One region of the Weizmannia sp. FSL K6-3076 genome, then DNA from elsewhere that is predicted to be linked to it. Evidence: riboswitches for the same ligand, from Rfam matches in the RefSeq annotation. Region 1 holds a riboswitch; each other region holds the start of a gene.
What was found. Region 1 has a riboswitch for S-adenosylmethionine ahead of NSS95_RS12920 (5-methyltetrahydropteroyltriglutamate--homocysteine S-methyltransferase). Riboswitches for the same ligand answer to the same signal wherever they lie in the genome.
Positions count from the first base shown of each region.

Region 2: it holds a riboswitch for S-adenosylmethionine, as region 1 does, so the genes downstream of both, NSS95_RS01175 (phosphoadenylyl-sulfate reductase) here and NSS95_RS12920 (5-methyltetrahydropteroyltriglutamate--homocysteine S-methyltransferase) in region 1, are expected to answer to the same signal.
Region 3: it holds a riboswitch for S-adenosylmethionine, as region 1 does, so the genes downstream of both, NSS95_RS02735 (methionine biosynthesis PLP-dependent protein) here and NSS95_RS12920 (5-methyltetrahydropteroyltriglutamate--homocysteine S-methyltransferase) in region 1, are expected to answer to the same signal.
Region 4: it holds a riboswitch for S-adenosylmethionine, as region 1 does, so the genes downstream of both, NSS95_RS07350 (assimilatory sulfite reductase (NADPH) flavoprotein subunit) here and NSS95_RS12920 (5-methyltetrahydropteroyltriglutamate--homocysteine S-methyltransferase) in region 1, are expected to answer to the same signal.

Region 1 covers NZ_JBBOWU010000001.1:2,683,861-2,691,212, reverse strand. Annotated here, with positions in the region: gene NSS95_RS12925 (L-lactate MFS transporter) at 262-1,497, shown strand; gene NSS95_RS12920 (5-methyltetrahydropteroyltriglutamate--homocysteine S-methyltransferase) at 1,601-2,704, opposite strand; SAM riboswitch class I at 2,841-2,943, opposite strand; gene NSS95_RS12915 (IS110 family transposase) at 3,240-4,463, opposite strand; gene NSS95_RS12910 (Bax inhibitor-1/YccA family protein) at 4,874-5,509, shown strand; gene NSS95_RS12905 (hypothetical protein) at 5,530-5,925, opposite strand; gene NSS95_RS12900 (hypothetical protein) at 6,000-6,140, opposite strand; partial or broken gene NSS95_RS12895 (RNA-guided endonuclease InsQ/TnpB family protein) at 6,229-6,810, shown strand; gene NSS95_RS12890 (hypothetical protein) at 6,805-7,008, opposite strand; gene NSS95_RS12885 (hypothetical protein) at 7,226-7,352, shown strand, end outside.
Region 2 covers NZ_JBBOWU010000001.1:228,794-236,145, reverse strand. Annotated here, with positions in the region: gene NSS95_RS01195 (YbaK/EbsC family protein) at 1-311, opposite strand, end outside; gene NSS95_RS01190 (NAD(P)-binding protein) at 444-1,070, opposite strand; gene NSS95_RS01185 (sirohydrochlorin chelatase) at 1,357-2,097, opposite strand; gene cobA (uroporphyrinogen-III C-methyltransferase) at 2,104-2,862, opposite strand; gene NSS95_RS01175 (phosphoadenylyl-sulfate reductase) at 3,263-3,988, opposite strand; SAM riboswitch class I at 4,080-4,184, opposite strand; gene NSS95_RS01170 (hypothetical protein) at 4,286-4,465, opposite strand; gene NSS95_RS01165 (TIGR04104 family putative zinc finger protein) at 4,495-4,800, opposite strand; gene NSS95_RS01160 (glycosyl hydrolase family 28-related protein) at 4,972-6,375, shown strand.
Region 3 covers NZ_JBBOWU010000001.1:596,246-603,597, reverse strand. Annotated here, with positions in the region: gene NSS95_RS02745 (glycoside hydrolase family 65 protein) at 1-350, shown strand, start outside; gene metC (cystathionine beta-lyase) at 591-1,766, opposite strand; gene NSS95_RS02735 (methionine biosynthesis PLP-dependent protein) at 1,763-2,878, opposite strand; SAM riboswitch class I at 2,956-3,075, opposite strand; gene NSS95_RS02730 (ABC transporter permease) at 3,184-4,323, opposite strand; gene NSS95_RS02725 (ABC transporter ATP-binding protein) at 4,314-5,210, opposite strand; gene NSS95_RS02720 (KpsF/GutQ family sugar-phosphate isomerase) at 5,427-6,404, opposite strand; gene kdsA (3-deoxy-8-phosphooctulonate synthase) at 6,419-7,261, opposite strand.
Region 4 covers NZ_JBBOWU010000001.1:1,584,653-1,592,004, reverse strand. Annotated here, with positions in the region: gene NSS95_RS07360 (hypothetical protein) at 1-289, opposite strand, end outside; gene cysI (assimilatory sulfite reductase (NADPH) hemoprotein subunit) at 487-2,199, opposite strand; gene NSS95_RS07350 (assimilatory sulfite reductase (NADPH) flavoprotein subunit) at 2,217-4,073, opposite strand; SAM riboswitch class I at 4,194-4,294, opposite strand; gene NSS95_RS07345 (2-phosphosulfolactate phosphatase) at 4,468-5,163, shown strand; gene NSS95_RS07340 (phosphosulfolactate synthase) at 5,156-5,941, shown strand; gene NSS95_RS07335 (VOC family protein) at 5,925-6,323, shown strand; gene NSS95_RS07330 (ABC transporter substrate-binding protein) at 6,619-7,352, opposite strand, start outside.

The DNA of each region.
Region 1 (7,352 bases):
GGGCATGGCCTGCTTCCGGCAATACCGTTTTTCAGGAAGATTGTGCATAAATTGGAATACCTGATTTTATCCATATGCCATCTTTTATGGACATTGCGCGGGAAAGTTTCAAGAAGCGGTTTGTTCCTGTGCCATCCATTCCTTTCTGTATACCGTTTATTCCTTTTTAAAGCATTCTCGTTCCGAAAATGCGTTCCCTCCTTATTTTCGTACTATAATTTGAACTGTAGAAAAGGACAGAAGAAACGGGAGGAACCGGACATGTTAGAACGAAAAGCAAACCGCAGCCTGATTGTATTAGGGACGATGATTGTACAAATGGGGCTTGGGACTGTTTATACATGGAGTTTATTTAACCAGCCGCTTGTTGATAAATTCGGGTGGCAATTGAGTGCAGTATCGACGACATTTTCCATTTTAAGCCTGGCACTTGCAGTATCGACATTGTTTGCGACAAAATTGCAGGCAAAATGGGGGCTGCGCCGCCTGGTTGCTTTTTCCGGCATTTTGCTTGGCGCAGGATTAATCTTGAGTTCATTTGCACCTTCACTTTGGATGCTCTATCTGTTGGCAGGCCTTATTGTCGGTTATGCAGACGGGACAGCTTATATCACGACTTTATCCAATTTAATGAAATGGTTTCCGGATAAAAAAGGCCTCGTTTCAGGCATCTCCGTCGGGGCATACGGGACCGGCAGCCTGGTATTTAAGTTTATAAACGGTGCCGTCCTCAGTTCGTTTGGTGTCACACAGGCTTTTCTTTGCTGGGGAGTGATTGCAATTGCCATGATCACCGGCGGATCTTTCCTCTTGAAAGAAGCAGAAAATACAACCACATCCGGTACTGTGTCCAAACAGCCGGCCGGAAAAGATTTTACCATCAAAGAAATGCTCAAAACGAAACAAGCTTACCTCTTATTCATCGTGTTCTTCACGGCGTGTATGAGCGGTTTATATCTGATCGGCCTTGTTAAAGACATCGGCACGGGGCTTGTCGGGCTGGATGTTGCGACGGCCAGCAATGCAGTGGCGCTGATTGCCGTCTTTAACACCATCGGGCGGCTCGTTCTCGGCGGTTTATCAGACCATGTGGGAAGAATGAAAGTGGTATCAGGGACGCTGCTCGCGACGGCCGTTGCGGTTTCCATTTTGAGCTATGCCCACTTAAATTTCGCCCTGTTCTTTATCTGTGTTGCTGCGATTGCTTTCGGTTTCGGCGGAAATGTCACCGTATTTCCGGCTATTATTTCAGACTTCTTCGGCCTGAAAAATCAAAGCGCCAATTATTCAGTGATTTACCAAGGCTTCGGCATCGGCGCATTATCCGGATCGGTCATCGCTTCCCTTCTCGGGGGCTTTATGCCGACATTCCATGCGATCACGATTCTCTGCCTGGTCTCTTTTGCGATTACGCTTTTCATTAAATCGCCGGCTGAAGAAGCAGCCCACGCACACGGGGTTCGGGGGAATGTCGGCCGTGCCCAGCATTCGCATTAAAGCAAGGGATGTGTGCTTCGATCATGAACAAGCAGACAGGAAAGGGATTCGTGCCTGCATCATGATAAAAAACCCGCTGGCTGCCCCAGCGGGTTTTCCCGGTTTATCCCCAAATTTCCTTTGCGGTATCCACAATATATTTTACTTTGTCCCACTGCTGCTCTTCTGTTAAAAGATTGCCGTGGTGGGTGGAGGAGAAGCCGCACTGGGTGCTGATGCAAAGCTGTTCGAGCGGTACATGCCTGGATGCTTCCCGAATCCGGTTTTTGATCAGCACTTTATCTTCAAGCTCTCCCTTTTTCGATGTGAAAATGCCAAGCACGACTTTCGGCCCGCCTTCCGGAATGTATTTCAACGGTTCAAACCCGCCGGAACGCTCATCGTCGTATTCAAGGAAAAACCCGTCTACTTTTTCATTTGCAAAGATTTTCGGGGCAATTTTATCATACGGACCTTCAAAAGCCCATTTCGACTGGTAGTTGCCGCGGCACAGATGGGTTGTGATGGTCAGATCATCCGGCTTGCCTTCCAGTACGCTGTTTGCTACATGTAAAGCGAGATCAATCAATCTTTCCCTTTCGAGCTCACTGTCTGCAAACGGCAGTTTCGGTGCACACAGGCCGGCAAGATAAACATCATCCAGCTGCAAGTAGCGGCAGCCGGCATCATAAAAAGCTTTGATCGCATCCCGGTAAGTTTGGATAATATCATTTGCGTATTCTTCAAGATCCGGGTAAATGTCTTCATTGCGGATTCCGGCATTGAAAAACTGATTCGGGCTTGGAATAGTCATTTTCGCAACCGCCCTGTCCCCGGCGATTTCTTTCAGCGCAATAAAATCTTTTATGTGCGGATGGTCCGGGTTAAAGGAGACTTTTCCGGTTACCCGGACGTCATAAGCTTCCGTTTCGATGCCGACAAACCGGTATCCATGGTTCGGCACATACCCTTTTACCCCGTTTAAATGTTCCATGAAATCCGTATGCCAGAATCTCCGCCGGAATTCTCCGTCCGTTACCGCTTCGAGGCCGACTTCAATTTGTTTGCTGACCAGGCGGCGGATTTCTTCATTTTCAATTGCACGCAAGTCTTCGGCCGGGATGGTTCCCGCTGCAAATTTTTCCCGCGCTTCGCGCAACCGGGCCGGGCGCAAAAAGCTTCCGACAATGTCTGCCCTGTACGGCGCTTTTGTTAATGTTTTCGTCATCATGATTCCCTCTTTCTGGATATTTTTTAAAGCAGCTGCTGTGCGCAGAAAAAATTGCTTTTAGCTGCATGGGCCCATTAAAAAACCTCTTCTGCAATAAGAAGAGGTATGGATTGCAAAACAGAACCGTCCGCTCTTCTTATCTTCAAGCAATTGCTTTCTGGAATTGGCACAGTTCTTTAAAAAAGACCGCTGCCGAGGCTTCAAAGGGCCAGTCCCTCCACCTCTCTGGATAAGAATTTTAAATATTATTTAGTTTAAATACACTTTAAATGTTCCACCCATTTTTGTCAAGGGCATTCGCAAAATTTTTTAAAATGGGACGGAAAGATTGAAATCAGGGGCGATGTGAAAATATAATAGTAATAAGAAAAACAAAGTCCTACGGTGTGATGTCAAGGGTTAAAAACAAGTGAATTGGAAATTTTGTTGGCTCTATGTCGTAAAAATGGCAATACTGAACTAAGCCTCCAGATAATTGGAATAATCTGGAAGTTTTCAAGTTCAGGCTATCGATGATGGTTACCTGGTTACCTCATCGCGTCACCTTCTTTTTCGGCGCATAAATTTGATCGTTGCGGAGCAGCGCATCGATCAGGCGCACCAGTTTTCTTGCCGTTAAGACGAGGGCGCGTTTGTGTGAGTGCTTATGCACCTCACGATATTTCTTTTGGTAAAAGGCGCGGTACTCAGGTTCGTGTCGCCGGACCAGATTGGCAGCCTCAACCAGGTAATACCGGAGATAACGATTGCCTGTACGCGCAAGCATTTTGTCATCAGCCTCAAAATCACCCGATTGGTGGCGGGGCCAGAACAATCCAGCAAATTTTGCGATCGCGGCTTGGTCGTCAAAGCGCTCAATGTCGCCGATTTCAGCGAGAATCCCAGCACAGCTCACCGGGCCTATTCCCGGAATGGTCTGGAGGGTATTCGGGATTCCATCAAGAACGCGGGCAATCGCCTTATCCAAATCCTTGATTTGGCGTTTAAGATGCCGGATGATCTCAATAGAACTGCCCAGGACCAAGTCAATCGAATCCTCCACACATTTAGAAAGCCGGTAAGAGGACCGGGCAGCTTTTTGGATGGATGCGGCCAAATCCTCGGGATCGCTAAAGCGGCCATGGCCTTTGGTCTGGAGATACATCGCTAAGTCCTCCAGAGGCATTTGGGCAATTTCATCGAGGCTATAGGCCTCAAGCAAAAATTCCGTTATGGCATGGCCGAAGACCGGTGTATCCACTTCAAGGTTAAAGGCACTGAATTTGAAAAACAGATGATTCAAAAATACCTGTTGTTCCCGGGTTAAACTTTGAATCAGGTGATAGCGCATCCGTGTTAACCGTTGAAGGGCAAGGTATTGTTCTGACTGAATCACGGATTTCGGCAATCTCCCGAAACGCAAGCGGTCCGCAATTACCCAGGCATCTTTGGGATCGGTCTTGTCCATCTCGGCATAAGCCTTTTTGAAATTTCTCACCAGCTTCGGATTCAGGGTAAACACCTTTGTACGACGCTGTTTCAGCTCGGGATCTTCATGGAAAAACATTGCCGGGTGCCAACTATACACAGATGTGGCCTCCATGGCGATCTGGATGGTGTCATCCGCCTCCGCATGTTGGAGGATGGCGTCTCTTAACTCAGAGGCACCGGGAAGATTGTTTGTCACCGTTTGGGTGGCCAACGTTTCCCCCATTCCATCCATCAGGCAGGCATCGAGGTTTTTGGAGCTCACGTCAATACCGACAAATAAGGGCATATGATTTCCTCCTCTCTGTATTGGGATCGATGGAATCGGACGCTTCGGGATATCCCCAGATGGCTTGCCGATCTGTCAGCCTCGCGTATGAGAACTCATCCGGGCCGTGGGCTGCCTGGAACTGCTCATTTCCAGCACGGAGATCCGGAGGAACGGCCTACGGGTTAGACGTTCAAGCAAGAACCTGGGGATGCAGACTTTTCGAGTAGTCAGGCTACAAGGAGGGGAAGCATTGACCCAAACGATCCTAAGACCATTATCCGGGAACATCGCGAAGCGTCCAAGTCCGAACTTGTATTCCGGGCGAGCCCGGAATACAAAATCTTATATTCACTTGTCAATGAGCAGCAGAATGAACTGGAAATTGACATCCACTTTGGATTTAAACTTATTATACGAGGAGGGATTTTATGGAGGCCATACAATCAAGGCCTGTATTCCAGAAAGTGCTTGGCGTCTTTGCCGTTTCACTGCTGTTTGCAACGGCGGGTTTATATACGGGGAGATTCATTCCGCCTGCGCTTATGATGCCGCTGATGGTTGCAGAAATTGCAATGGTCATCGCCGCTTTCTGGTTAAGAAGGAAAAAGAGCGTCGGGTATTTGTTCGTTTATGCTTTCACCTTTATTTCCGGTATTACGACATATCCGATTGTAGCTTATTATGCATCCCAGGCCGGTGCTGAGGTCGTCCTGCTCGCTTTTGGTTCCACGTTCGGCATTTTTGCCGTGATGGGCGTTATTGGGGCCGTTACCAAGAGGGATCTTGGCTTTTTAAGCACCGCATTGCTTGTCGCATTGTTGGCGCTGATCTTCATCGGAATATTCAGCATTTTCAGCCCGTTAACCTCAACCGGGATGCTCGCGTACTCCTTCATTGGCGCGATTGTTTTTTCCCTGTATGTTGTTTTTGACTTTAACCAAATGAAGCACCATGGCATTTCCGAGGAAATGGTCCCGCTTTTGGCTTTAAGCCTGTACCTTGATTTTATCAACCTGTTTATTTACATTTTGCAAATTCTCGGCATTTTGGGAAGCGACGATTGAGAAAAAGAAAACGCCCGCCATTAACCGGCAGGCGTTTTCTTTTTCACATGTTGGATGTCAAACAAAACAATACGGTCTTTTTGCTCCCATTCGGGGATGCGCGCTTCCCATGCTGCCCGGACCATTTGTGCCAAATGCTGCTGCGCATCCGGCCCCATCAGCGATAAAAACAGCGCTTTCCGGTGGAGATGCTCTTTTCCATCGAGCGTCTGGATCGCATTTTCGCCAAACAACGTTTTTTGAATACGTTTCGGCACAGCCCCGTTTCGTTTGAATTTTTCCGGGTCATAAAACATTTTGACTGCTTCCTCGCCACTGATGCACACCGCTTTTTGCCCGAGCAGACGGGTTTCGAACAAAATTGCATGATAATCGTCCGTCCGGTTTTTAACGGCTTTCCGAAAGAAGTCTCCCATCCTCAAGGAATGTAAAGGTGCGAATCGCACCAATGAGTAGGTGGGAGATGAATTTCGGTTGGCTTTAGCCAAAGTTATTTTTCCAATCCTTTTCTCAACAATTCTAAGATTGCGGCTGTTCTAGTTGGAATCCCATTTTCTTTTTGATATTGCTTCAATTTTTCTAATATCGTCTTAGGCATACGAATTTCTACACGTTCTTTCTCTTCTCTCATGATTATCACCTCATATTGATTGTACGGATTTTTTTACGATATAATCAATATATACGAAATTTTTCCGCACAAAGTGAGGTGAATTGATATTAAAATACAAAAAGTTGTTGGTTTGGATTTTGCTATGGATGGTCTATATGTCGAGAGTGAACAGGGTAAGAAAGCCAATTACCCACGTTACTATCGGCAAGCCTTAGATAAATTAGCAAAAGCACAACGAATTCTTTCTCGAAGAAAGAAAGGTTCTGCACGTTGGAACAAGCAACGACTAGTAGTGGCTAAATTACATGAGAAAGTGGCGAACCAACGCATGAATTTTCTTCATCATAAGTCAAAAGAATTAGCTTCTAACTTTGATGCTGTCGTGATTGAGGACTTGAACATGAAAGGGATGTCTCAAGCCCTTCACTTTGGGAAAAGCGTTCATGATAACGGCTGGGGTATGTTCACTACTTTCTTAGCGTATAAGCTAAAAGAACAGGGGAAACAACTTGTGAAAATTGATAAGTGGTTTCCCTCCACTAAGAAGTGTTCATGTTGCGGCAAGGAAAAAGAAATGCCATTATCTGAACGTGTATATAAATGTTCTTGCGGCTTTGTATTAGATCGCGATCACAATTCAGCAATCAATATCAAAAATGAGGGATTACGCTTATTAGCGTTATCATAAGTAACAAAACTCTTGGAACAAGAGGGTTAGCTCGGTCAGTTTTCGTTGGCTAGTAAAAGCAACGATAAGTCGAGAAGCCCCCACTTCAATCAAACCGTAAGGTTGATAAGTGGTGGGTAGTTCACTGTAGAGATACCCTTCTTTCATCAAATCAATGGTATCATCAATCGTTTTTTCATTAGGAATTTGCCCAGCCATTGCTCTGCTCCTTTTTTCATGTGCCCGTTTTCCCCGGCTGCTTCCGGAAAAAACAGGGCACATCCTTTTTTTATCTTCTTACACTTTTTCATCTTCATTCAAACATTGCACGCAACATAATCGAAGTTTACCCGCAAGCCGGCGAAATTATGCCATGTTTCGGTTCACATCCAAACAGGGTATAAGGAAATAGAAATACAAAAGGAGAGGGAAGAAAATGGCAAAGGAAATCAATGTGGGCATCGGATTTGCAACAGGAAGAAAAAGTTTTAAAAATGTTTTAAAAACGTATATGTATAACTTGAAGGAATCCGAACTGACGGAGAGCGACAGGATCAAGCTGC
Region 2 (7,352 bases), 2.5 Mb from region 1:
CCGAACGGGCAGACGCCGCCGACAGCATGGCCGGTATGCTCAAGCGTTTCTTCCGGTGACAGCATCCGCGCTTTCCCGCCGAATGTTTGCCGGAATTTTTTATTGTCGATTTTCGCATCTCCCGCGGTGACAACAAGAAGGGCTTCTTCCTCACCGGTACCCCTGAACGCAAGCGTTTTTGCAATCCGTTCCGGTTCCGTGTTCAGCGCCTCAGCTGCAAGTTCAACCGTCGCGCTTGATGACGACAGGACGAGAACATCTTCTTCCCGATCCCACTGCTTAAAATAGGCTTTGACATCTTCCAATGACATATGGCGACACTCCTTTTTGTGAAAATTTTTAACCCCATTGTAACGGAAGCCATTCCGGGTTGCAAACAGGCTTGCCAAGTTTTTCGCCGGGCACACCGGCTGACTTCCCAAAGCTGCAGCTTCATTCGTTTTTCAACGGGCAGTCCCTTGTATGCGGCTGTGAAAGAAAGATAAGGTTTCCTGCTGCTTTTCAGGCTTGCGGTATGCTTCTCCAAGCAGCTTCTCCAGCCATTCGCTTCTTTCCGATGGAGAAAACTGCGGCCGCTTCAGAAGCTGGCGGCACTCATATAAAAAATCCACATATTGGGCGTAGTTCGTATCATAATGTTCGGATAATTCATTTGCAATTTTGGAAGCCAGTTTCGGGCTTGCCCCGGCTGTAGAAACACTGATGGAAAGCCTGCCCTTTTGGAAAAACGCCGGAAAAGCAAGGTTGCCATTTCCCGCATGGCCGGCATCGTTCACGAGGGCTTTGGCCGGGGCATGGGCAACAATCCGGCTGTTTGTCTCCGGATCATTTGTCGCTGCAATAACCACATCGGCCTGCCGGATGTCTTCTGGTTCGAATGTTTTCTGTTTCCAAATGAATGCGCGTTGTTGAGCCATAGCCTGCAATTCATCGTTCAGGTGCGGGCTCACGACGGTAACGTATGCCCCCGCTTCCTGCAAAAGCCGGAATCTGCGTGCCGCAACTTTTCCACCGCCGATAACAACAGCCTGCTTCCCGTCTAAATCGACCATAACCGGTACCCAAACCATTCCTGATCTCCTTTCCAGTTTATCCATTGCAAAAAGCCCGCCGTTCTCCCTGCTTGGCATGCTCCCATTCCAGCGTTTCCTGGAAAGCCGGAATCGGGTAAGTGCCGGCACGCGCAATGGAAAACGCCGGGCCGCGGGCATTTTTCAAACTGCATCGGACCCAAAAAAGTGCCGGTACGCGCAATGAACGCTGCACCCCGGCACCTTTTAAACTGCATCGCCCCAAAAAGTCCGGGGTGCACAATAGAAAACACCGCAGGCTTGACTGGGTAAAAATCCCGTGATCTCAAATAAAATCCTCTGCGCCCAACGCTTCTTTTGCCCGAACGGCCAATGCGTCCGCCATATCCGGATGGCAGCCGAGATACCGTGCCAGCCGGATATCATATCCTTCCCGCTGCAGCATGCCCACTTTCTTTTCCAGCGACCGGACGAGCACGCCGGTAAACCAAAGATAAGGGGCCACAACTACCGGGTGCCCGGTTGCGGTCAGCTCCTTCAGCGCATCATCAAAACGAGGCTCAAGCACTGCCAAATAAGCCGTTTTGATCTGTTCTGTCCCCAATTGCGCACGCAACCCGGCAGCAATTTTTGCAAAATCGCACAGTGTTTCCGGGTTGCGGCTGCCGCGTCCAACAAGCAGAATCCAGGCACCCGGAGGCATGCCGGTTTCCAAAATATTTTCTGCCAAAATTTCGATGATCCGGTCCCCGACACCGAGCGGGCGGCCGTACGTAAACACAATATGCGGATAACGCTGTTTCGCTTCCCGGATCGCGCGCGGGATATCCTCATAATAATGCCCGGCACTCAGCAGCAATACCGGCACAACAGCAATGCGCCCTGCGCCGCCCCGGACAAGCGCATCAATCCCTGCCGCAATATCCGGTTCCGCAATTTCCAGATAGCAAATTTCCTGGAGATCCGCATCCACCTGCGCCATTGCTTGCCGGATCGTCGCTGTTGCTTCCCGGGCGGTTTCAGGCACACGGCTGCCATGGCTGACATATAAAACGCCTTGTTTCATACCCGTTCACCCGGTACAGGCCGGAGCAGCAGAAAGCTGTTCAAACCATTTTAACTCTTCGCGCAGTTTTACCACTTCTCCGATGATCAAAAGCGATGGGTTGCGCAGCCCAGCCGCCTTTTCACTTAAATTTCCAAGCGTGCTGACCGCGGTTTCCTGTTTTTCAGTCGTGCCCCAGCGGATTAGTGCAGCCGGCATGTCCGGTGATTTGCCGTGCTTTATCAGTTGCGCACAGATGAGTGGCAGATTTTTCACGCCCATATAAATGCAAAGTGTATCAATTCCCGCATATTTGGACCAATACGCATCAAGATCTTCGCCTTTTTTCGTGACGCCCGCGATAAAAGCAACGGATGTACTGAGCCCGCGGTGGGTGAGCGGAATGCCGGCATAGGCGGGCACAGCGGAACCGGCTGTAATTCCCGGCACGATTTCAAACGGAATATGTTTTTGCACCAGGACTTCCGCTTCCTCCCCGCCTCTACCGAATATAAACGGATCACCGCCCTTTAAACGGACAACCGTTTTTCCTTGGTTAGCAAATTTCACAAGCAGGTGGTTGATCATATCCTGCGTCATCGTATGGGCATCCGGTTTTTTCCCGCAGTAGACAAGTTCTGCATCCGGCCTTGCCTCTTTTAACAGGTCCGGATTCACCAGCCGGTCATATAAAATGACATCCGCTTCCCGGATCAGGCGCAATCCTTTCACTGTAATCAGCTCCGGATCGCCGGGTCCTGCCCCGACTAAATATACTTTTCTCATTTCTTCACCTGCTTTAAACTTAATCGGACTCGTTGTTTTGGTTGATGCGAGCACTTGAACAATCCTAGTCTGGATTGGCTACAAGCGGGCACCTGAAAAAGCTGGCTGCTTTTGCCGCTAGAGCTTGCTGAACGGGTCCAATTCTGCGTTTGTACCCAATTTATCAGCAAGCTCCATCTCAAAATATAAAAGAATCCATCTTCGAAAATGCGATTTTATCTTCTCTATACGCTGAATCAGCTTCCAAGTGCAATTTTTTCCCTGGTTTTTTCATAAAACCGATTTGTATATAAATTTTTGCCGCATTCTTACCAAATCTAGGAATTTTGTAAAATGAACGAAATCTTGTCATGCAGACTGATGCTTACTCTTATTACCTATGTCATTTTATATAGCAGCCTTATTTTTTCTGAACCGTATGCAGCCCGCATTCGGTTTTATTAAAGCCCGCCCATCTTCCTGCTCTTGAGTCGCTGTTTCCGACAGCACGTGTGCACGGGAAGCAGCCGATGCTCGGATATCCCTGGTCGTGCAATTCGTTATATGGAAGATTGTTAGACCGGATATAGTTCCAAACATCATCCCATGTCCAATGAATCAGCGGGCAAATTTTAATCGAATGGAACCTTTCATCTTTATTGACAAAATTCGTTTTTGCCCTTGTCGGCGATTGCTCCCGCCGTAAGCCGGATATCCAGGCCACAGCTCCCTGCAGCGTTTCTTCAAGCGGCTTGATTTTCCGGATATAGCAGCATTGGTCCGGATCCCTTTTCCAAAGGGCAGATCCGTATTGCGCCGCCTGTTCATCAAGCGTAAGCGACGGTTTTTTCATTTGGATATTTAAAGCCGGATATTTCTTTTTTACTTTTTCAATCAATTCGTAAGTCTGCGGAAAGTGCAGGTCCGTATCCAAAAATACGATATCCGCATCTTCTCTGACTTTCGAAATGAGATCAATCAGCACCATTCCTTCTGCGCCGAAGCTGCACGCATATACCACTGATTTACCGTACGTGCCATATGCCCACTGCAAAATTTCCAATGCACCCTTTGTTTTATCTTCCGGCACGAACGCTGCAAACGGATCCGACGTAAACTGTTCATATGTGAGCCGCGTTTGCTCCACTCTATTCCCTTCTTTCTTATTCGATTACTAAGGATTAAACGACAAAAATCTTCTTACCCTGAAGTAAGAAGATATCCATTCCCGGGAAATCTTCTTATCTTTCAGGCCACCACCTGCAGGAATTGGCACAGTACCCGTTTTCGGACCTGCTGCCGAGGCTTCACAGGGCCCTTCCCTCCACCTCTCTTGATAAGAAAATAACAACATATAAGCTTGAAGTTTATTGTATACCTTCTTATGCTATTCGTCAACGAAAAATTCTGATAAAGAAAATAAGGCCCATTTTCACGAAAAGTGTTACATGTAGTTTTGGGCCACCTTTTTCTTTCTCATTTGATGAAATGGTTTCCAATCTTTACTTGCATGTGTTTTTTTCAAATCTTGCTCTGTACCAAATCGGTTCATCAATTCACCTTTAAACTTGCGGCGTACCGGCTCAGCTCCGCGTTTCATCATCACCTGGATTTTTGAAGCCATTTAAAAGGGCGACAACTATTCGTTCCCTTTTACCATAGAGGCCTTTCTTTATGATCAAACGAATAAACATAAGGCATCATAAGAATCAAACAAGCCCAAATAATGATGATTAGTGTTATGAATGCAATTTTTGGAATGCCCAATATCATTAGTCCAAATGAGATGAAAAAGCAAAGCAGGGAAAAATATCCAACTTTATTTCGAAACTTCAAACTTGGATATAACTTGGCTTTACAATTTGGACATTCTATGGTTTGGTCAAACTTCCATAACCTCTTAAAGATATAAATCCACTTAAATGGATGGTTACAATCAGAACATTTTGGCAGGCTCATTGACTTCCACCTTCCTTTTCTTCGATTTTAACATAAAATCCAATCTTTTTTTATGCCAACAACAATGATTTAGAAAAGAGTCTTCCTTTTTCAGTGCGTTTTCCAACCTGCGGGGGTAAACTACATATATCCAATGACAGAGACTGAATGAAGGCAAAGCGGGGTGAAAAAATGATTCATTTGGATAAGCATCATGACCCCCGGACAAACGGCATGCTGCTGCGCCAGCTTTCACGCAGGGCAGTCCAGCCGGGTACCCTAATCCAGGAAAATGAAGCGCTTTTTCAAAAATACTGCCAGCCGGAATTTCACAAACCGTTTTCCCTTTCACGGCTGCTGCTGAACCGGAGATATCCGGTTGAACCGTATAAAACCCTTGCAGATCAGAACGGCCTTGTCTACCCGGAATGGAAAACGATATTGGATCAAGAATACAGCCGGCTGCTGTCTGTGGCATCCCGTACAGTCAATGTGGCAGATTTCGGGGCTGCCGGCGATGGAAAAACCGACTGCACAGCGGCATTCCAAAAAGCACTGGGAAACGGCCGCGTGAAAGTGATCGTACCGGAAGGCGTTTATCTTGTAAAGGGGCTTAAGCTGCCTTCATGGACATGCCTTTGCGGCAGCGGAAAAGGCGTAACCATCATCAAACTCCATCCGCATGCACCGAAAAAAACGCGTCTCATCCAAAATGCCCATTTTCATCGTGGCAATCACCATATATCGGTGGAGGGGCTCACGCTCGATTGGAATGTCGAAAGGCTCGGGCAAGAGGAAAGAACGGCAGCAGGAAATAACCGTTCAAGCTGTCTGACTTTTGCGCACGTCACGTTCGGCTGGGTGAAAAATGTGGAGGCGGCGGGGGCCGGACTGCACGGTTTTGATGTATCCTCTGCCCGTTATCATTATTTGGGAGACGGCTTTCTCGCCCCAGGAAGGAGCCGCTATATCTGGCTGGACGGGCTCACGGCAAGCGGATTCGGTGATGACGGGATTACCACCCACCATAGCGACTATTGTTTTATTTCAAATTCTTTCTGTTACAACCCAAGTGGAAGGGCCCACAAAAAAGGGTTTTCCAACTCCAATGGCATTGAGATTGATGACGGCTCGCGCCATGTATGGCTTTGCAATAATGCATCAAGCGGCTGTTTCGGAGGTGTTGAAATCAAAGCCCACCACAATGCATCGGCTGCTTCTCATGTGCATTTGTATGGCCATCTTTCTGTCCGCGACAACCGCTCTTTTAACTTCCGGCATATCGGCCACCATAAAGGCAAAGATGCCGATTCGAAAAGCGCGAACCATATTGTGGCGGCCAATCTAGTTTCTGTCGCACCGGTGTTTACGGATTTATATGAAGGTTCAACGCCGCGCAGCCTCGTTGTTTCCGCTTACCGAAACGTTGTAATTAACGGGCTGACTGCGCTTGGCGACCCGGATTATGATTTCAAGGGAAATCCTGTTGTCGCCATCCAGTACCGCGCAAAAAATGTTATTTTGAAAAATGTAGAAATCAGCGGGTTTCAAAATGCAAAACGGATCAGGGGCAAAGACAAATGCGTACTGCTGTAATGCTTGGATTGTTCATAAATAAAGAGAGAATCTAAGCAAGACTTGCCGAATGAATCGGATAATAGCTTCTTATCCGATTCACCCTGCAAGTCCAGCCTTCATGTTTGCCACCAATAGAAGCGATATCTGCAAAAAAGGGGATGAAATGGCTTTCGAGTGCAAAGTTTTTTCTACATCTTTTTGAAACCCTTGCATTTAAAGTTCGGCAAAACCCTTGGGATCCTTGCCCGTCCGAGATTTTGCTGATTCAGCAAGCCCTGGATCCTTCCTTTTCATCATCGTTTGAAGATCATTTCCCGGGGAAACTTGGTGTCTTTTGTCATGAATGCGGGCGTGGAAAGACATTTCTATACAAAGTTTTTGCCGACTTTGCGCCCCTTCTCGAGTAAAAGACATTTTGTCTTCCTTGATGCCAATGCCCGGAAATTTGTTGTGACATGTCTTTCATAGCACTCGTGCCAGTAATGTTATCGCAATTTTTCTCTCATTAAGTTGCGAATACTTTTCCCGACCAATTGTGTTATTTTCCTTTCACCATAAAGGACGCTTTCCCGGGAAATTTGTTGCCTTTTGTCTTTTTAAAGACCTCTAAAAAACATTGGGACCATCGTACGGATCCTTTTTTGTCTTTTTGAACGTTTTAAAAAGACATTTTGACTCAGTCCCACCCCCGTTTTGTCTTTTTGAAGGCTTCTAAAGGACACTTGGACCACTACCCAGATCCTTTTTGTCTTTTTGAGCATCTTAAAAAGACATTTGGGCTCGATCCCCACTCCTTTTTGTCTTTTTGAAGGCGTCTAGGGGACATCTTGGGGCGAGAATCATTGCCTTTTGTCTTTTTGAAGGTCTCTAAAGGACATTTGGACCTCCGCCCGGATCCTTTTTTGTCTTTTTGAACGTTTTAAAAAGACATTTGGACTCGGTCCCACCTCCTTTTTGTCTTTTTGAAGTGTTCTAGGGGACATTTCAGGGTGGGA
Region 3 (7,352 bases), 2.1 Mb from region 1:
ATCATTATTTTATCGAAACAGCCCGCCTTGATCTTGATAACACACATGGCAATACAAAGGACGGCCTGCATATGGCCAATATGGGCGGGACATGGCTATCAATCGTGTACGGATTCGGCGGCGTCCGGATCAAAGAAAACGGGTTTTTTCTAAATCCTACCATTCCGGAACAATGGGACCGCTATTTATTTCGCCTCACCTACCAAAACCGCAAGTTTCAGGTGGAAGTGGCGCGCCATGCGTTTAAAGTGACATTGCTGGAAGGAGATGCGCTGGACATCCATATAGGCGGCCGTACAGAAACGTTGAAACCAGGCAGGACGGTTACCCGGCCGATTTCCGGATTGTGAATGCAGGCGTTCCTTTCCTTTACACAAAAAACAGAAAAAAGCGGCGGGACACTTTTTACAGTGGTTTCCCGCCGTTTTTATGTTTTCTTTCGGGCTTTTTCAGCGGCTTCTGTGGTGCAGTTTTTTGTCATACGTACGGACGGGGCGTGCCTCCATTCGCGTTTCAAAATAAGCCCGGGCGTCTATTTTGAAACGGGGAATCCCGCCGATCAGGGCGGATTCCCTGCAGCCGTTTGTCCATTATTTCACGGTTGTGCCCGCTTTCGTGTACGAAAAAGCCTGCTCGAAATCGGCAATCAGATCATCCGGATTTTCGAGGCCAACCGATAAGCGCAACAAGCTGTCGGAGATGCCGCGTTTTCTTCGGTCCTCAGGCGGCATTGCGGCGTGGGACATTTTTGCCGGATAGGACAGAATCGATTCTACAGCGCCGAGGCTGACGGCAAAGACCGGAATTTTCACATGGCTGACGAATGTCCGGAGCGCTTCCTCATCTTCCAGTTCAAACGACAATACCGCGCCCGGCCCTTGTGCCTCTAGCTTTTGAAGCGCATGCTGCGGATGGTGCCCGAGCCCCGGATAATACACGTTTCGCACAAGCGGATGCGCATCAAGAAAATGTGCGATTTTCACCGCTGACTGCTGCGATTGGAGCAGCCGCACATGCAACGTTTTCAACCCGCGCAAAACGAGCCATGCATCCTGGACGCCGAGCACCGCCCCGAATGAATTTTGCAAAAATCCGAGGCGCGCTGCCAATGCTTCATCTTTTACAACCGCAAGCCCAGCAACGACATCGCTGTGCCCTGCTAAAAATTTCGTCGCGCTGTGCAGCACGATATCCGCCCCGAGTTCAAGCGGGCGCTGCAGGGCAGGCGTTAAAAAGGTGTTGTCGACAAAGGTGAGCGCCCCGGTTTCCTTTGCCAGTTCACTCACCGCACGGATATCCGTCACTTTTAAAAGCGGGTTTGAAGGGGTTTCCACATAAAAAGCCTTCGTGTTCGGGCGGACGGCCTGCCGCACTTCTTCAAGGTTGGTCATATCTACAAATGTATGTTCAATACCAAGCCGGGTCAGGACTTCTGTCACCATCCGGAACGTGCCGCCATACACATCTTCGGTGATGACAACATGGTCGCCCGCCGACAAAAGCAGAAACGCGGTTGAAATCGCCGCCATCCCGGAAGCAAACGCGAAACCTTTGACACCGCCTTCGAGTTCGGCGATGACATCCTCGAGCGCTTCCCTCGTTGGATTGAGCGAGCGGCTGTAATCGTATTTACCGAACTGGTCAATGTCCGCCTGGTGGTATGTCGAAGCATGCTGGATCGGTACACTCACAGCACCGGTCGCCGGGTCTATTTTATGGCTGTTATGTAAAAGCCTCGTTTGAAAAGAATAATCTTCATTTGTCATCGTGTTTGCACCCCTTCGTGAATGTTGGCAAAAGCTTTTTCAATATCTGCAAGCAAATCGCGTTCATTTTCAATTCCGACTGAAAAGCGCAAAAGGCAATTGTCTACGCCTGAAGCAATCCGTTTTTCTTCCGGAATGTCGGCATGCGTCTGTGTAGCCGGGTAAGTGATAAAACTTTCCGTCCCACCGAGGCTTTCGGCAAATGTAATCAAAGACAGGCCGCGTAAAAACGGGTCGACCCATGATTCTTCTTTTACACGGAAAGAAAGCATCCCGCCGCGGCCCGGATACAGCACATCTTTTACATCCGGATGCGCGCTTAAAAATGCCGCCACAGCTTTTGCATTTTTTTCGTGTTTTTCCATCCTAAGCGCCAGCGTTTTCATGCCGCGCATCAGAAGCCACGAATCAAACGGACTGAGGGTGGCGCCGGCACCGTTATGGTACAGAAAAAGCTGCTCGCAAAGTTCAGCACCCTTTGCCACGATCAGACCGGCCAGCACGTCGTTATGCCCGCCAAGATATTTCGTCGCGCTATGGACTACAATATCAGCGCCTTCTTTAATCGGCTGCTGCAAAAGCGGGGTGTAAAAAGTATTGTCTACAATCAGCAGGATTCCGTGCCTTTTCGCAATTTCAGCCACTGCGCCGATATCCGTCTGCTGCATGAGGGGGTTTGTCGGCGTTTCGAGGAAAATGGCTTTCGTTTTCGGGGTGATTTCTTGTTCAATATTTTCCGGGTTGCACGTATTCACGTACTTACAACAAAGCCCCCATTTTTTATATCCCTGCTCCAGCAGGCGGTAGGTGCCGCCATATAAATCATCACTCACAATCCACTCATCGCCGGCCTGGAACAAAGATAAAACAGTGAAAATCGCAGCCATGCCGGAACTGCACGCAAACCCGCGGTCCCCGCCCTCCAGATCCGCAATCGCTTCTTCAAGCAACTGGCGCGTCGGGTTGCCGGTACGGGAATAATCGAAACCGGTTGACTGCCCAATGCCTTCGTGGCGGTAAGCGGTAGAAAAATAAACAGGCGGGTTCACCGCACCTGTCACGCGGTCACTGCGGTTTCCGATTTGTGCAAGTTTTGTTTCTGTATGATACATGATGGACACTCCCTCACTTAAAATCAAAAAGCCTTCTCCAATAAGAAGAAGGCCATTCCTTTCGTGCATGAACCATCTTCTTATCTTTCAAGTTATGATCCCATAACTTGCAGGACTTAGCACCTTTTCAACGCGTAAAAGCATTGAAGGTTGCTGAGGCTTCATCGGGCCATTCCCTCAACCTCTCTTGATAAGAAAACACCAATATGAAATTTGCCATCAACGCCGCAAAAGAAATTACACAACGAACCTAAAAATTGCTTACGTTCAATTTATCCCTTTTTTTCGGATTCGTCAAGCTTTTTTTAAATTTTGTTTTTCTTATGGATAATCCATATGGTGAGAAAATAAAACAGCAAAGATGAAAGGAGAAGCGTAATGACTCCGTCTGTAGTATTGATATACTCATTCCTGAATTTTGCTGCACTTTCTCCATTCACTATATTCGGCACATCCACAAATGTAAAAGGGATGATATGCATAACAGCATACAACTTTGTCTTAAATCCGCTCATCATTTCCTCAAAACAAAAACAAGCCACCAAAACGAGCATCAGAAGCAATTGATTTCGAATAAAGGTATTTAAAAACTGCGTGAAAACAGAAATAAATAATAGAAGACATAGGATTAGTAAAAGCGATCTGCCCAAAAACCGGGCAATTGAAATCCACAATACTTCTGTCCCGTTTAAATTGATCGCCACAGGGTACTTCCAACTCCCCAAATGGCTTATGATGCTACCAATAATGAGCGCAACAACCAGGATAACAATCGTGATGGCAAGGCTGTAAACAAATGAAGTGAAGATTCTCGCATCCAATATTTTCTTGAGCTTCACTGGCAAAACATTTACAAAATGATTAATACCGCCTTGTTTGTCTCTTGTTGAAATATCACCAATTAAAACTGCAATGAGAAGAGGCATTAAGAACGGGAATACGTAAAAAAGAATACGATATGTAAAGTTAATACCCGGGGTTTCGAACGACTCTATTACCGGATGAATATTTTGTTTAAGCAGAATGGTATTGAGCTGTATTGCTTTTTCTGTCTGCGGAACAATTTTTTTATTACCAAAAACAATTGTTCCGGCATTAATCCCAGCAATTAATTTTTTATCTAAAGCGATCTGCAATTTCAGTTCTTGCTTCCAATCCCCTGCTTCATGAGCTTGTATTTGTTCTGTACGAAGGCGTAACTCCTCCTGCAAACCCGCAAGTGCTTTCTTCTTTGCTTCACTCTTATTTGGATTTGATTCCATGTGTGAAATGGCATTTTCCAGTGAGGATTTGTTATCCTGATATTCATTGAGCGGGTCCATTCTCTTTGCTCCCACGAAAGTAATTGCAAACAAAATGAAAACAATCAAAATAGCAGCAATAAAAACAGTCAAATTTTTTTTATTTCTAATGAATCGCAATGTCTCTAATTTGATTAGCCCCATTTATCTTCACCTTCGTATATTTCCTCATAAATTAGTTGGCTGCCTTTTTGCCCTATGAAAAATGATTTAAATTTCATGTCTTGTTCGAATGCCTGATTTACCACAAAGGAGCTTTTACTCGAATCTATCTCCGCCCATACTTCATTGGCTGTGGCATTTTTAATTTCTTCATCTTTAAATAGGGAAAGAACTTTATCCGCATCATTCCCATTCTCTAACTTAATGATGATGTATTTATTAAAGTCCGGATTATTTTTTCTGCTTTCGTAAACCATTCTTCCTTGCTTTAAAAAGATGACACGATCACATAATTCATCAACATTGTTCAGAATATGGGAAGAAAAAAATACAATTTTATTTTCATCTCTAAGTTGCTTAATGGATTTGCTTATCAGTTTAATATTGGATGGGTCCAGCCCATTCATCGGCTCGTCCATCAATAGCAAATCACAAGAACTGATCAAGCACATCCCAAATAGCAGCCTTTGCTGCATGCCAAGCGAATATTTTGAAACCCTTTTGTCGATATAGGAACCCATGCTTAATTTTTCAATAACAGCGCCACATTCTTGTTTGCTCTCCCATAATCTTTGTACAAGTTTTAAATGCTCTCTCCCTGTTAAATTTGGATACAATACTGTATGGTCTTGCAAAAAAAATATTTTTTTAAGGATTTTTTCCCGATGCATTTTATAATTCATGCCGTAAATACTAATTTCGCCTTTTGAAGCAGGAATCAGGTTGGATATCGCATTTAAAAGCGTCGTCTTGCCGGATCCATTTGGAGCAACCAGGCCAATAATCTCCCCTGGTTCAGCAGAAAAACTTATATCTTCCAAAATTTTTGACTTCTCTATCTCTACTGACACATTGTTTACCCTTAACAAAACAATCCCTCCCCCGTTAATTCACAAGATCTTATCACCTATTTTAATAGGCCGCAGCGCCATTGTCACCGAAATTTTTGCGTGGTGTCACCGAAAAAACAAACTGCTGCTGCACATATTGGCGGCAACCACCAAAAAAAGCGGGATTCTTTATGAATCCGCTCTATCCAGTCAAAAAATTTTTTCTTGTTATTTTGCTTATTCTTGTTATTTTGCTTATATAGTCTGGACCAAATCCTGAATATGGAGCATGGCAACCGGTTTCTGGCCGGTAACAACCGGAAGCACCTTGAAAGCGTGGTCTTCCATTATCCGCAATGCTTCCGCTGCCAGCTGATGCTCACTGACGCAAACCGGATATTTTGTATACAAATCTGCTACTTTTTTATCCAGTACTTCATGGCCGTTTAAAAGCTCACGCCGGATATCGCCGTCCGTTAAAATGCCGGCCAGCCGTCCCCGATCGTCAATAACTGAAACAGCCCCCGCCCCCGCTTCCGTCATCATAAATAATGCTTCCTTTATGCCGGTGTCCATTCCGGCAACCGGGTTCATCCTTTTCCGTTTAGCCACATGGCCAACCGTGAGAAGCAAACGCCGGCCAAGCGAGCCGCCGGGATGGAAGAGCGCAAAATTTTCAGGTTTAAAATCCCTTGCCTTCAAAAGGGCAACCGCAATTGCATCCCCGAGCGCAAGCGTGACGGTGGTTGTAGAAGTCGGCGCAAGGCCGAGCGGGCACGCTTCCTCAACTTCACCGATATCCATCACCAGATTCGAACGCCGCGCCAGTGTCGACTTGCGTGAACCGGAAATAGCAATCATTTTTGCGCCGATCCTTTTGATGGAGGGGATCATATTTAATATTTCCGAAGTTTCCCCGCTGTTGGAAATGGCAATGAGGATGTCTTCTTTTGTTATTTTTCCAAGATCGCCGTGCAGTGCTTCTCCCGGGTGAAGGAAAAATGCCGGGGTACCGGTGCTTGCAAATGTGGAAGCAAGTTTCCGGCCAATGATGCCCGATTTCCCCATTCCTGTAAAAATGACTCTGCCTTCGCACGCCAATATCATTTCAATGCCTTCATTTATACGAAAATTGATCCGGTCTTTCAGCTTTAAGATCTCATTGGCTTCTTTTTCCAGTACTTCACGGACGCTTTCGACATAATTGATGCTTCGTTTGAAATCTTTTAACATCCTATTCACCTCCGTTAATGGATGTTTGCTGCCGTTTGTTCTTTTATCATGCGATCAATTTCAATTATTGGCTTTAACATTTCTTCAATATCATCCAGTTTCACCATATTTGGGCCATCCGACCAGGCCTGGTCCGGATCAGGATGGGTTTCCAGAAACAACGCATCGATCCCGCAAGCCGCCGCTGCCCTTGCCAGATACGGGACAAACGCACGCTTTCCGCCTGTTGAAGTGCCGTTTCCGCCCGGAATTTGGACACTATGGGTAGCGTCAAACACGACCGGATACCCTAATCTGCGCATTTCCGGAAGTGCACGCATGTCCACCACCAGGTTATTGTAGCCGAATGTCGAACCACGTTCTGTAAGGAGAATTTTTTCGGTGCCGGATTCTTCCAATTTTTGAATGACGTTTTTCATATCCCAAGGCGCCAAAAACTGCCCTTTTTTGACATTCACGATTTTGCCCGTCGCGGCGGCGGCAAGCAGCAAATCGGTCTGGCGGCAAAGGAAAGCGGGGATTTGCAGTATGTCGAGCACTTCCCCGGCTGCTTTTGCCTGGTGCGGCTCATGAATATCAGACGTGACCGGTGCGCCAAATACATTTTTAATCCGGTCAAGTATTTCGAGCCCTTTTTCCAGTCCCGGGCCCCGTTTGGAAAAAATGGATGATCGGTTGGCTTTATCGAAAGAAGCTTTAAAAACGAAAGGAATGCCGAGTTTTTCGGCAATGGTTTGAAGGGTTGCGGCTGTTTCCATGGCCATCGTTTCACTTTCAATTACGCACGGGCCGGCAATCAATACAAGCGGTAGACGTTGGCCGAAAGCTATCCGGCTGTTCAGTTGGACCGTTTTCATTTGCTCACTCCTCATTTTTAAGTTTTCACGTGTCTTTACTCCTTCTACTGCAGGTTACAAATATTATCCTTTAGGAAACCGCACAGGGCAA
Region 4 (7,352 bases), 1.1 Mb from region 1:
GCCCGAGCATGCAATTGTAATGGCCGAAGACATCATCCAGCTCAAGGGCAATCCCGTCGACGCCGATGATGCCAAACCAGTCTGACACGATGTAAACATATTCTTTCCTATGCTTTTTCAAATAGATGACAGGTTCATTTAAAAACGCCGCCGTTTCCACCGCAAGGGTCTCATCGGCTTCCTTGCTGCACCGTTCAATAGATGCATCGGCAAAACGGGCGGTACCCTCTTTTTCAACAATTTCTTTTTCCCTGACAGCATCTTTGAAAAAATCCTTATAGCGCTCCAAATACGCTATTTCTTGTTTACATAATATTATTATAGTATCCTTTTGGTTTTCGATATATGTTTTTAAATTTTTTCCCAGCATGGCAACCATCCTTTATGAGGTATTCTGCTAAACAGTATGTCCCAATTGGAAGCTTTTGTAAAGAAACAAAAAACTGTGCCCGGAGAATAAAATCCTTCTAGGCACAGTTTGTAAAATTATTTATTCACCGCTGCCGGTTTATGAAAATCACGTCCGTCACGGATCGCTTCTACAATTCCGGCGCGGATGACGAAATCCCCGAAATGTTCGCCTTCCTGCCGTTCTTTTGCATATTGCAAAAGAATCGGGCGCAGGGAAGCGAGGATCTCTTCTTCCCCGATATTTTCCTTATAAAGGCAAGCGAGCCTGTCGCCAGTGAAGCTGCCGCCCAAATACAAATTGTATTTTCCGGGGCCTTTCCCGATAAAAGCCATTTCCGCAAGCGCCGGCCTTGAGCAGCCGTTCGGGCAGCCTGACATCCGGATGACGATTTCTTCTTCGCGCAACCCCGCTTCATCCAAAATCTCTTCGATTTTTCCGAGCAGTTCCGGCAAGTACCGTTCTGCTTCCGCCATCGCAAGGCCGCAAGTCGGGAATGCGACACAGGACATCGAGTTTCTTCTGAGGGCGGAAGCATGCTTGCCGTCCGTCAGATGGTATTTTTCAACCAGTTCGTCAATCTTTCCTTTCATTTCCTCGGTTACATTGGAAATGATGACATTCTGGTTGGGGGTGAGGCGGAACTCGCCTTGATGGATTTTTGCAATTTCACGCAGCCCGGTCATCAAAGGATAGCCGTCAATATCTTTAATCCTGCCGCTTTGGACAAATAACGTTAAATGCCATTTGCCATCGCCTTGGATCCAGCCGTAACGGTCGCCGTTATGGTCAAAATGGAACGGGCGGGCCTCCCCGAGATCCCAGCCGAGCCGTTCATTCAGTTCCGCCTTGATCCATTCAAGCCCCCGCGCGTCAATGGTGTACTTGAAACGCGCATTTTTCCGGTTCGCGCGGTTGCCGTAGTCGCGCTGGATCGACACCACTTTTTCCGCCACTTCAATCACCTGGTTCGGCGTGCAAAAACCGATGATCCGGGCAAGCTGCGGATATGTTTTCGGATCGCCGTGGGTCATGCCCATCCCGCCGCCAACCGCGACATTAAACCCTTCAAGCTTCCCTTCATTCAAAATGGCGATAAACCCTAAATCCTGTGAAAAAATATCGACATCATTGGAAGGCGGCACAGCAAACCCGATTTTAAACTTCCGCGGCAAATACGTTGGCCCGTACAGCGGCTCTGCCTCTTCCTGCTCTTTTGTATCAATGATTTTTTCATCTTCCAGCCAGATTTCATGATACGCGGAAGTCCGCGGCAACAAGTGGTCGCTCGTTTTTTTCGCCCATTCATACACCTCGGCATGCACATCCGACTGGTACGGGTTCGGGTTGCACATGACGTTCCGGTTCACATCCCCGCACGCGGCAAGCGTCGTCATGAGCGCATCGTTCATTTCCCGGATGGCCTGCTTTAAATTCCATTTTAAAATGCCATGCATCTGGAATGTCTGCCGGGTTGTCATACGCAGCGTTCCGTTCCCGTATTTTTGCGCCAGTTCATCCATCACAAGCCACTGTTCCGGGGTCGCAACACCGCCCGGAATGCGGACACGCACCATAAACTGGTAAGCCGGCTCCAGTTTCTTTTTGCGCCGATCGTTGCGGATATCGCGGTCGTCCTGCTGGTAGCTGCCATGAAATTTCAACAGTTTATTATCGTCTTCGGATATCGCGCCGGTCAGTGGATCTTTGAGCCCTTCCGCAATCGTCCCTCTTAAAAACCGGCTTTTTTCTTTTATCGTTTCAAGCGGATCAAGTTTTTTATCAGCCATCTTCCTGCCCCTCTCTGTTAATACACATCACGCTGGTATCGTTTTGCCCGTCGCATTTCCTGTAAATAATCCTCTGCCTCTTCCCTCGCCATATTGCCTTCTGTTTCAAGAATTTCAAGCAGCGTTTCCTGGACGTCGCGGGCCATCTGCTTTTCATCGCCGCACACATACACACAGGCGCCTTTTTCAAGCCATGCATAAAAATCTTTGCTTTTTTCAAGCATCCGGTGCTGGACGTATATTTTTTCTGCCTGGTCGCGCGAAAAAGCCACATCCATCCGTTCGAGCACGCCATTTTTCAGCCAGTTTTGCCAGTCAAGCTGATACAGAAAATCCGTCGCAAAATGCTGGTCCCCGTAAAACAGCCATGTTCGTCCGGTGATCCCTTCCGCTTCCCTTTCTTCCAGGAAAGAACGGAACGGCGCCACGCCTGTTCCCGGCCCGATCATGATCACCGGCACATCCGGGTCAGCCGGAAGTTTGAAATTCGGATTGCGGTGGACATAAACCGGCAGCTTGTCTCCCGGTTTTATCCTGCCTGCGATTTGCCCGGAGCAAACCCCTTCGCGCACCCTTCCGTTTGCTGTATAGCAGTCCAGTGCAATGACAAGATGGACTTCATCGGGGTTCGCTTTCCAGCTGCTTGCGATCGAATAAAGCCGCGGCGGCATTTTCCGGAGCATTTGTACGAAAGCTTGCACTTCCACTTTTTCCGGCGGATATTCCTCGACAAGATCGAGCAGGCCCCGCCCTTCAAGGTACGCCTTTGCCTCCGCTTCATTTTCAAGCAAAGCCGTAAGCGCTTTGTTTCCGAAAAGCACGGCTGCCTGCTGAAGCAGCGGTTTTGTTAATCTCGTAATTTCATAATGTCTGAGTAATGCTTCCCTGGCCGGCAGCACTTCCCCTTTTTTATTGACCGGAACCGGTTCTTCCGGATCCCAGCCGAGCTTTTCGATCAGCCGTTCCACGAGTTTCGGATCATTTTCCGGGTAAATCCCGATGCTGTCCCCCGGTTCAAATGTAAAACCGGAACCTTCAAGGGATAGTTCGATATGGTGCGTTTCTTTATTGGACCCTTCCCAGTTCAAATTGATATTTTCCAGCACTTCCGCCTGGAACGGGTTGGATTTGGAATAATCGGTGTTTGCGGGCCGGGTGGCATCTGCTGCGGTTGAAGGCGGCAAGGCAGATGACTGGAGCACGCCTGTAACCCCTTCAAACCATTCCTGGGCGTCTTCTTCATAATCCACATCGCAATCCACCCGCGGATAGAGCCGTTCCCCGCCCAACTCTTCCAGCCTCTTGTCGATCTCTTTTCCGACCTTGCAAAAAAACTCATATGTCTGGTCCCCAAGCGCCAAAACGGAAAATTGGACCCCGTCCAGTTTCGGGGCTTTTCTGCTGTGGATCAGCTCATAGAAAGACAATGCGTTGTCAGGCGGATCCCCTTCCCCTTGTGTACTTGTAATGATGAGCAGATACCCTGCATTTTTTAAATCTTTCGGCTTGGCTGCATCGAGTGCCGAAAAAGATACGGTAAACTGCATTTCTTTTAATCTGGCGGCGAATGCTTCGGCAAGCGCCTGGGCATTGCCTGTCTCGGAACCAAACAGCAGCGTAACCGTTTTGGTTGCCGTCTGTACCGGTTTTTCAGCAACAGCTGTACTTCCCAGGGGATTCGTTCCTTGTTCGGCAAACGGATAGGTTAAATATCCGCTTAGCCATAATTTTTGCTGATCCGTTAATAGTTGCAGCAGTTCATTTAACTTTTCCGCCTGTTCTTTACTAAACGGGCTGTTTTGTACACTTAACGGCAAATCTTCCACCTCGCAATGTTTGCATGCACTTTTCATTTGTTTATTTATGTATGACATCCTAATCCAAATATACATAGAAGTTTACTTGGATTTTAATCCGCTTCTTTCCATGAGAAGCGCCTTCGAAAAAAGCTCTCCTTACAAAGATAAGAAGAGCCGGCGCACAATGGTCAACTTCTCTTATCTTTCAGACGATTGTCTGCAGGAATTGGCACAGTGTTTTTCAACCTGTTGCCGAGGCTTCAAAGGGCCTTTCCCTCCACCTCTCTGGATAAGAAGCACGAATCATTATTTAGAAATCATTGAAAACATTATACAATCAAATGCAGGTACAGTCAATTCTTTTTTGAACAGATGGGACATTTAAAAAAGGAAAAGGGTGGCAAGTTCCGCATCAAGCGTCCCCCCAATATACTTTATGTATCTTTTGCACAGAATGAGGGGGGAATGGATGAATATCCGCATTTACCAGGGGAATGAGATGACGCCGGAAGACGGGGACGCCAATATTGTGATCGATGTAATCCGCGCGTTTACGGTTGCCCACCATGCCTTTTTGGGCGGCGTAAAAGAGATTTGGTTGGCTGACTCAATAGAAACGGCTTTTCGTATCAAAAACAAATACCCGCATGTTTTGCTCACGGGCGAAAGGAACGGCCTTCCGATCCCGGGATTTGATTTGGGCCATTCACCGGCCGCCATCGCCAAACAGCCGTTAGCCGGCAAAACGTTGGTGCAAACATCGACAAACGGGGTAAAAGCAGTTTTTCGCGCCCTTCATGCAAAGGAAGTCTATGTTACCGGCTTTTCGAATGCAAAAACGACGGCAAAATGGATCCGGCGCAAATGGAAAGACAAAGACAACGCCCGCATCAACATGATCGCTTCCCATCCGACAGGGGAAGATGACCTGGCATGCGCATTATACATGGAAAGCATCCTCACCGGCTCGGGCACGATAAAGCCGGAATCAGTGATCAAGGAGATTGTAAATGCCAGTGTCGCAAAGAAATTTCTTGATCCCGGCCAGCCTGCATTTAACCCGGCTGACCTGGAATATTGTATCAAAGAAAGAGACTGCGAGTTTGTGATGAAAATGGATCCAACGGGAGAATTTCCAACGATCGTGAGGGTTGAAGATGAATGACCATGGTTTGACACTGCCTTTACGCAATGAGAAACCGCGGGATTGCGGGATCACCATCTTAATTGACAATGGCATTCCGCTGAACTTTTTTAAAGATACCATGAACAGTGCAGCCCCTTATATTGATTTCATCAAATTCGGCTGGGGGACATCGGTCGTTTCAAGCCATTTGGAAGAAAAAATAGATCACTTGAGGCAAAACGGCATTGCCTTCTTTTTCGGCGGCACTTTATTTGAAAAGTTTGCCAGCCAGGGAAAAACGGATCGGTACGTTCAATACTGCCGGCGGTTTGAATGCGAATATGTTGAAATCTCAAATGGCACCCTGCCGCTGTCCAATCCGGAAAAATGCCGCTATATTGCGGAGTTTTCAAAGGATTTTAAAGTGTTAAGTGAAGTCGGCTCAAAAGATACTGCCAAATCAATGGCCGATACGCCAGCATTATGGTTGGAATCGATTAGTCAAGATTTAGAAGCAGGCGCATATAAAGTGATGACAGAGGCAAGGGAAAGCGGCACAAGCGGCATTTACAACGGGGACGGGGAAATACGGGAGGAGATGTTTGCGGCCATCCTGGACTCGGGGATTCCCCGCGATTCTTTCATTTTCGAAGCGCCCAACAAGCAGCTCCAGGCTTTTTTTATCCACCATCTCGGTCCGGATGCCAATTTGGCCAACATCCCTTTTTCGGATGCCCTTGCGCTTGAAACATTAAGGCTCGGTTTGCGATCAGATACTTTTTTTATTGGAGGAGATTCCCATGAGAGAAACGGATAAAATTTTTCATTTGGCGATTCCGTGCAAAGATCTTGATGAAACAGCCGATTTCTATCAAAAATTAGGCTGCAAGGTAGCGCGCCGGTATGATGACCGGGTCACTTTCAATTTTTTCGGGGACCAGGTTGTCTGCCATCTGAGCCCTGAAAAAATAGATCCCAACCCGAAAATGTATCCCCGCCATTTCGGCATTACTTTTTTGGATAAAGCAGCATTTGAGGAAACCCTTCAATCTGCAAAGAAAAACCATTTACCATTTTTCCAGGATAAAATGGTCCGGTTTGGAGGCAAGCAAGAGGAACATTGGACATTTTTCCTCCAAGACCCCTCTAACAACTTGCTCGAATTTAAATATTATCATGATGAAAGCATGGTGTATTAACCAGTCCCATTCATTGCTCAAGGCCGGGCCATGCGCCGGCTTTTCCTGGAAAGCGACCACATTTTATCGGCTTCCCAGGCATGCTCTGGGTGCAGCGGTCTCTACTCCTAATCTGCCTCAGCAAAAGGCGGCTGATGTTTTCGAATTCTTACAGGAAGGAGCGGTGCTTGAAATTCGGGAATAGACCGGAAGTTGTTAACAAACGTCAACATTTACCGCCCCATTCACCCGGATTCCTCGTATTCAAACGCTACTGGAAGTAAATGTTGTCTTCACTTCCGGTCATTTTGGTTTCTTATTGATTTTCTAAGTTGACAAAAGCCTTTTCGGGATTGACATGTGTTTTTGTGATTTTTGCCTGGTACAGCCAATCCGAAACGTCTTGCCATTTTTTTGGGTCCTGATCGGCAATAGTTTTATTTTTCTCGTCCATCTTCGGCAGTAAAATGTGCAGGCTCTTCGTTTCCACATTTTTATCCAGCGGTGAGGAGGCATCTTCATGTTTTAACAAAATGGCAAGCGCCTTTTCCGGATGTTTTTTGACATATTGCTGGCCTTTTTCGGCAGCAGCAAGAAATTTTTTAAAAATGTCTGGCTGCTGTTTCAGCTTATTTTCGTTTGCGATGAAAACGAGTTCGTCATAATCCGGAACGCCGTATTTTGCCGGATTGAACGCTCTAACGGGTACGCCCTCCTTTTCCAGCAGCAGCTGTTCATGATTGACAAAACCGCCGACGATCGCATCAGTTTTATGGGCTGTCAGAGCAGGGATTAAATCATAGCCAACATCCACTGTTTTCACCTTGTCCGGATCGCCCCCGTCTGCTTTGACCATTGTCCGCACGGCTGCTTCTTCCAGCGGAATGGAAGAGTAGCCGACCGTTTTGCCCGCCAGGTCTTTCGGTGAGCGGATGCCGCTTGAAGCCGGCACCATCACACGGTTCAGCGTATGGCGGACGACGGTGCCAAAAGATTGGACCGGAATCTTCTCATCGCGCGCGATTAACACTTGGGGTTGATAACTTAATG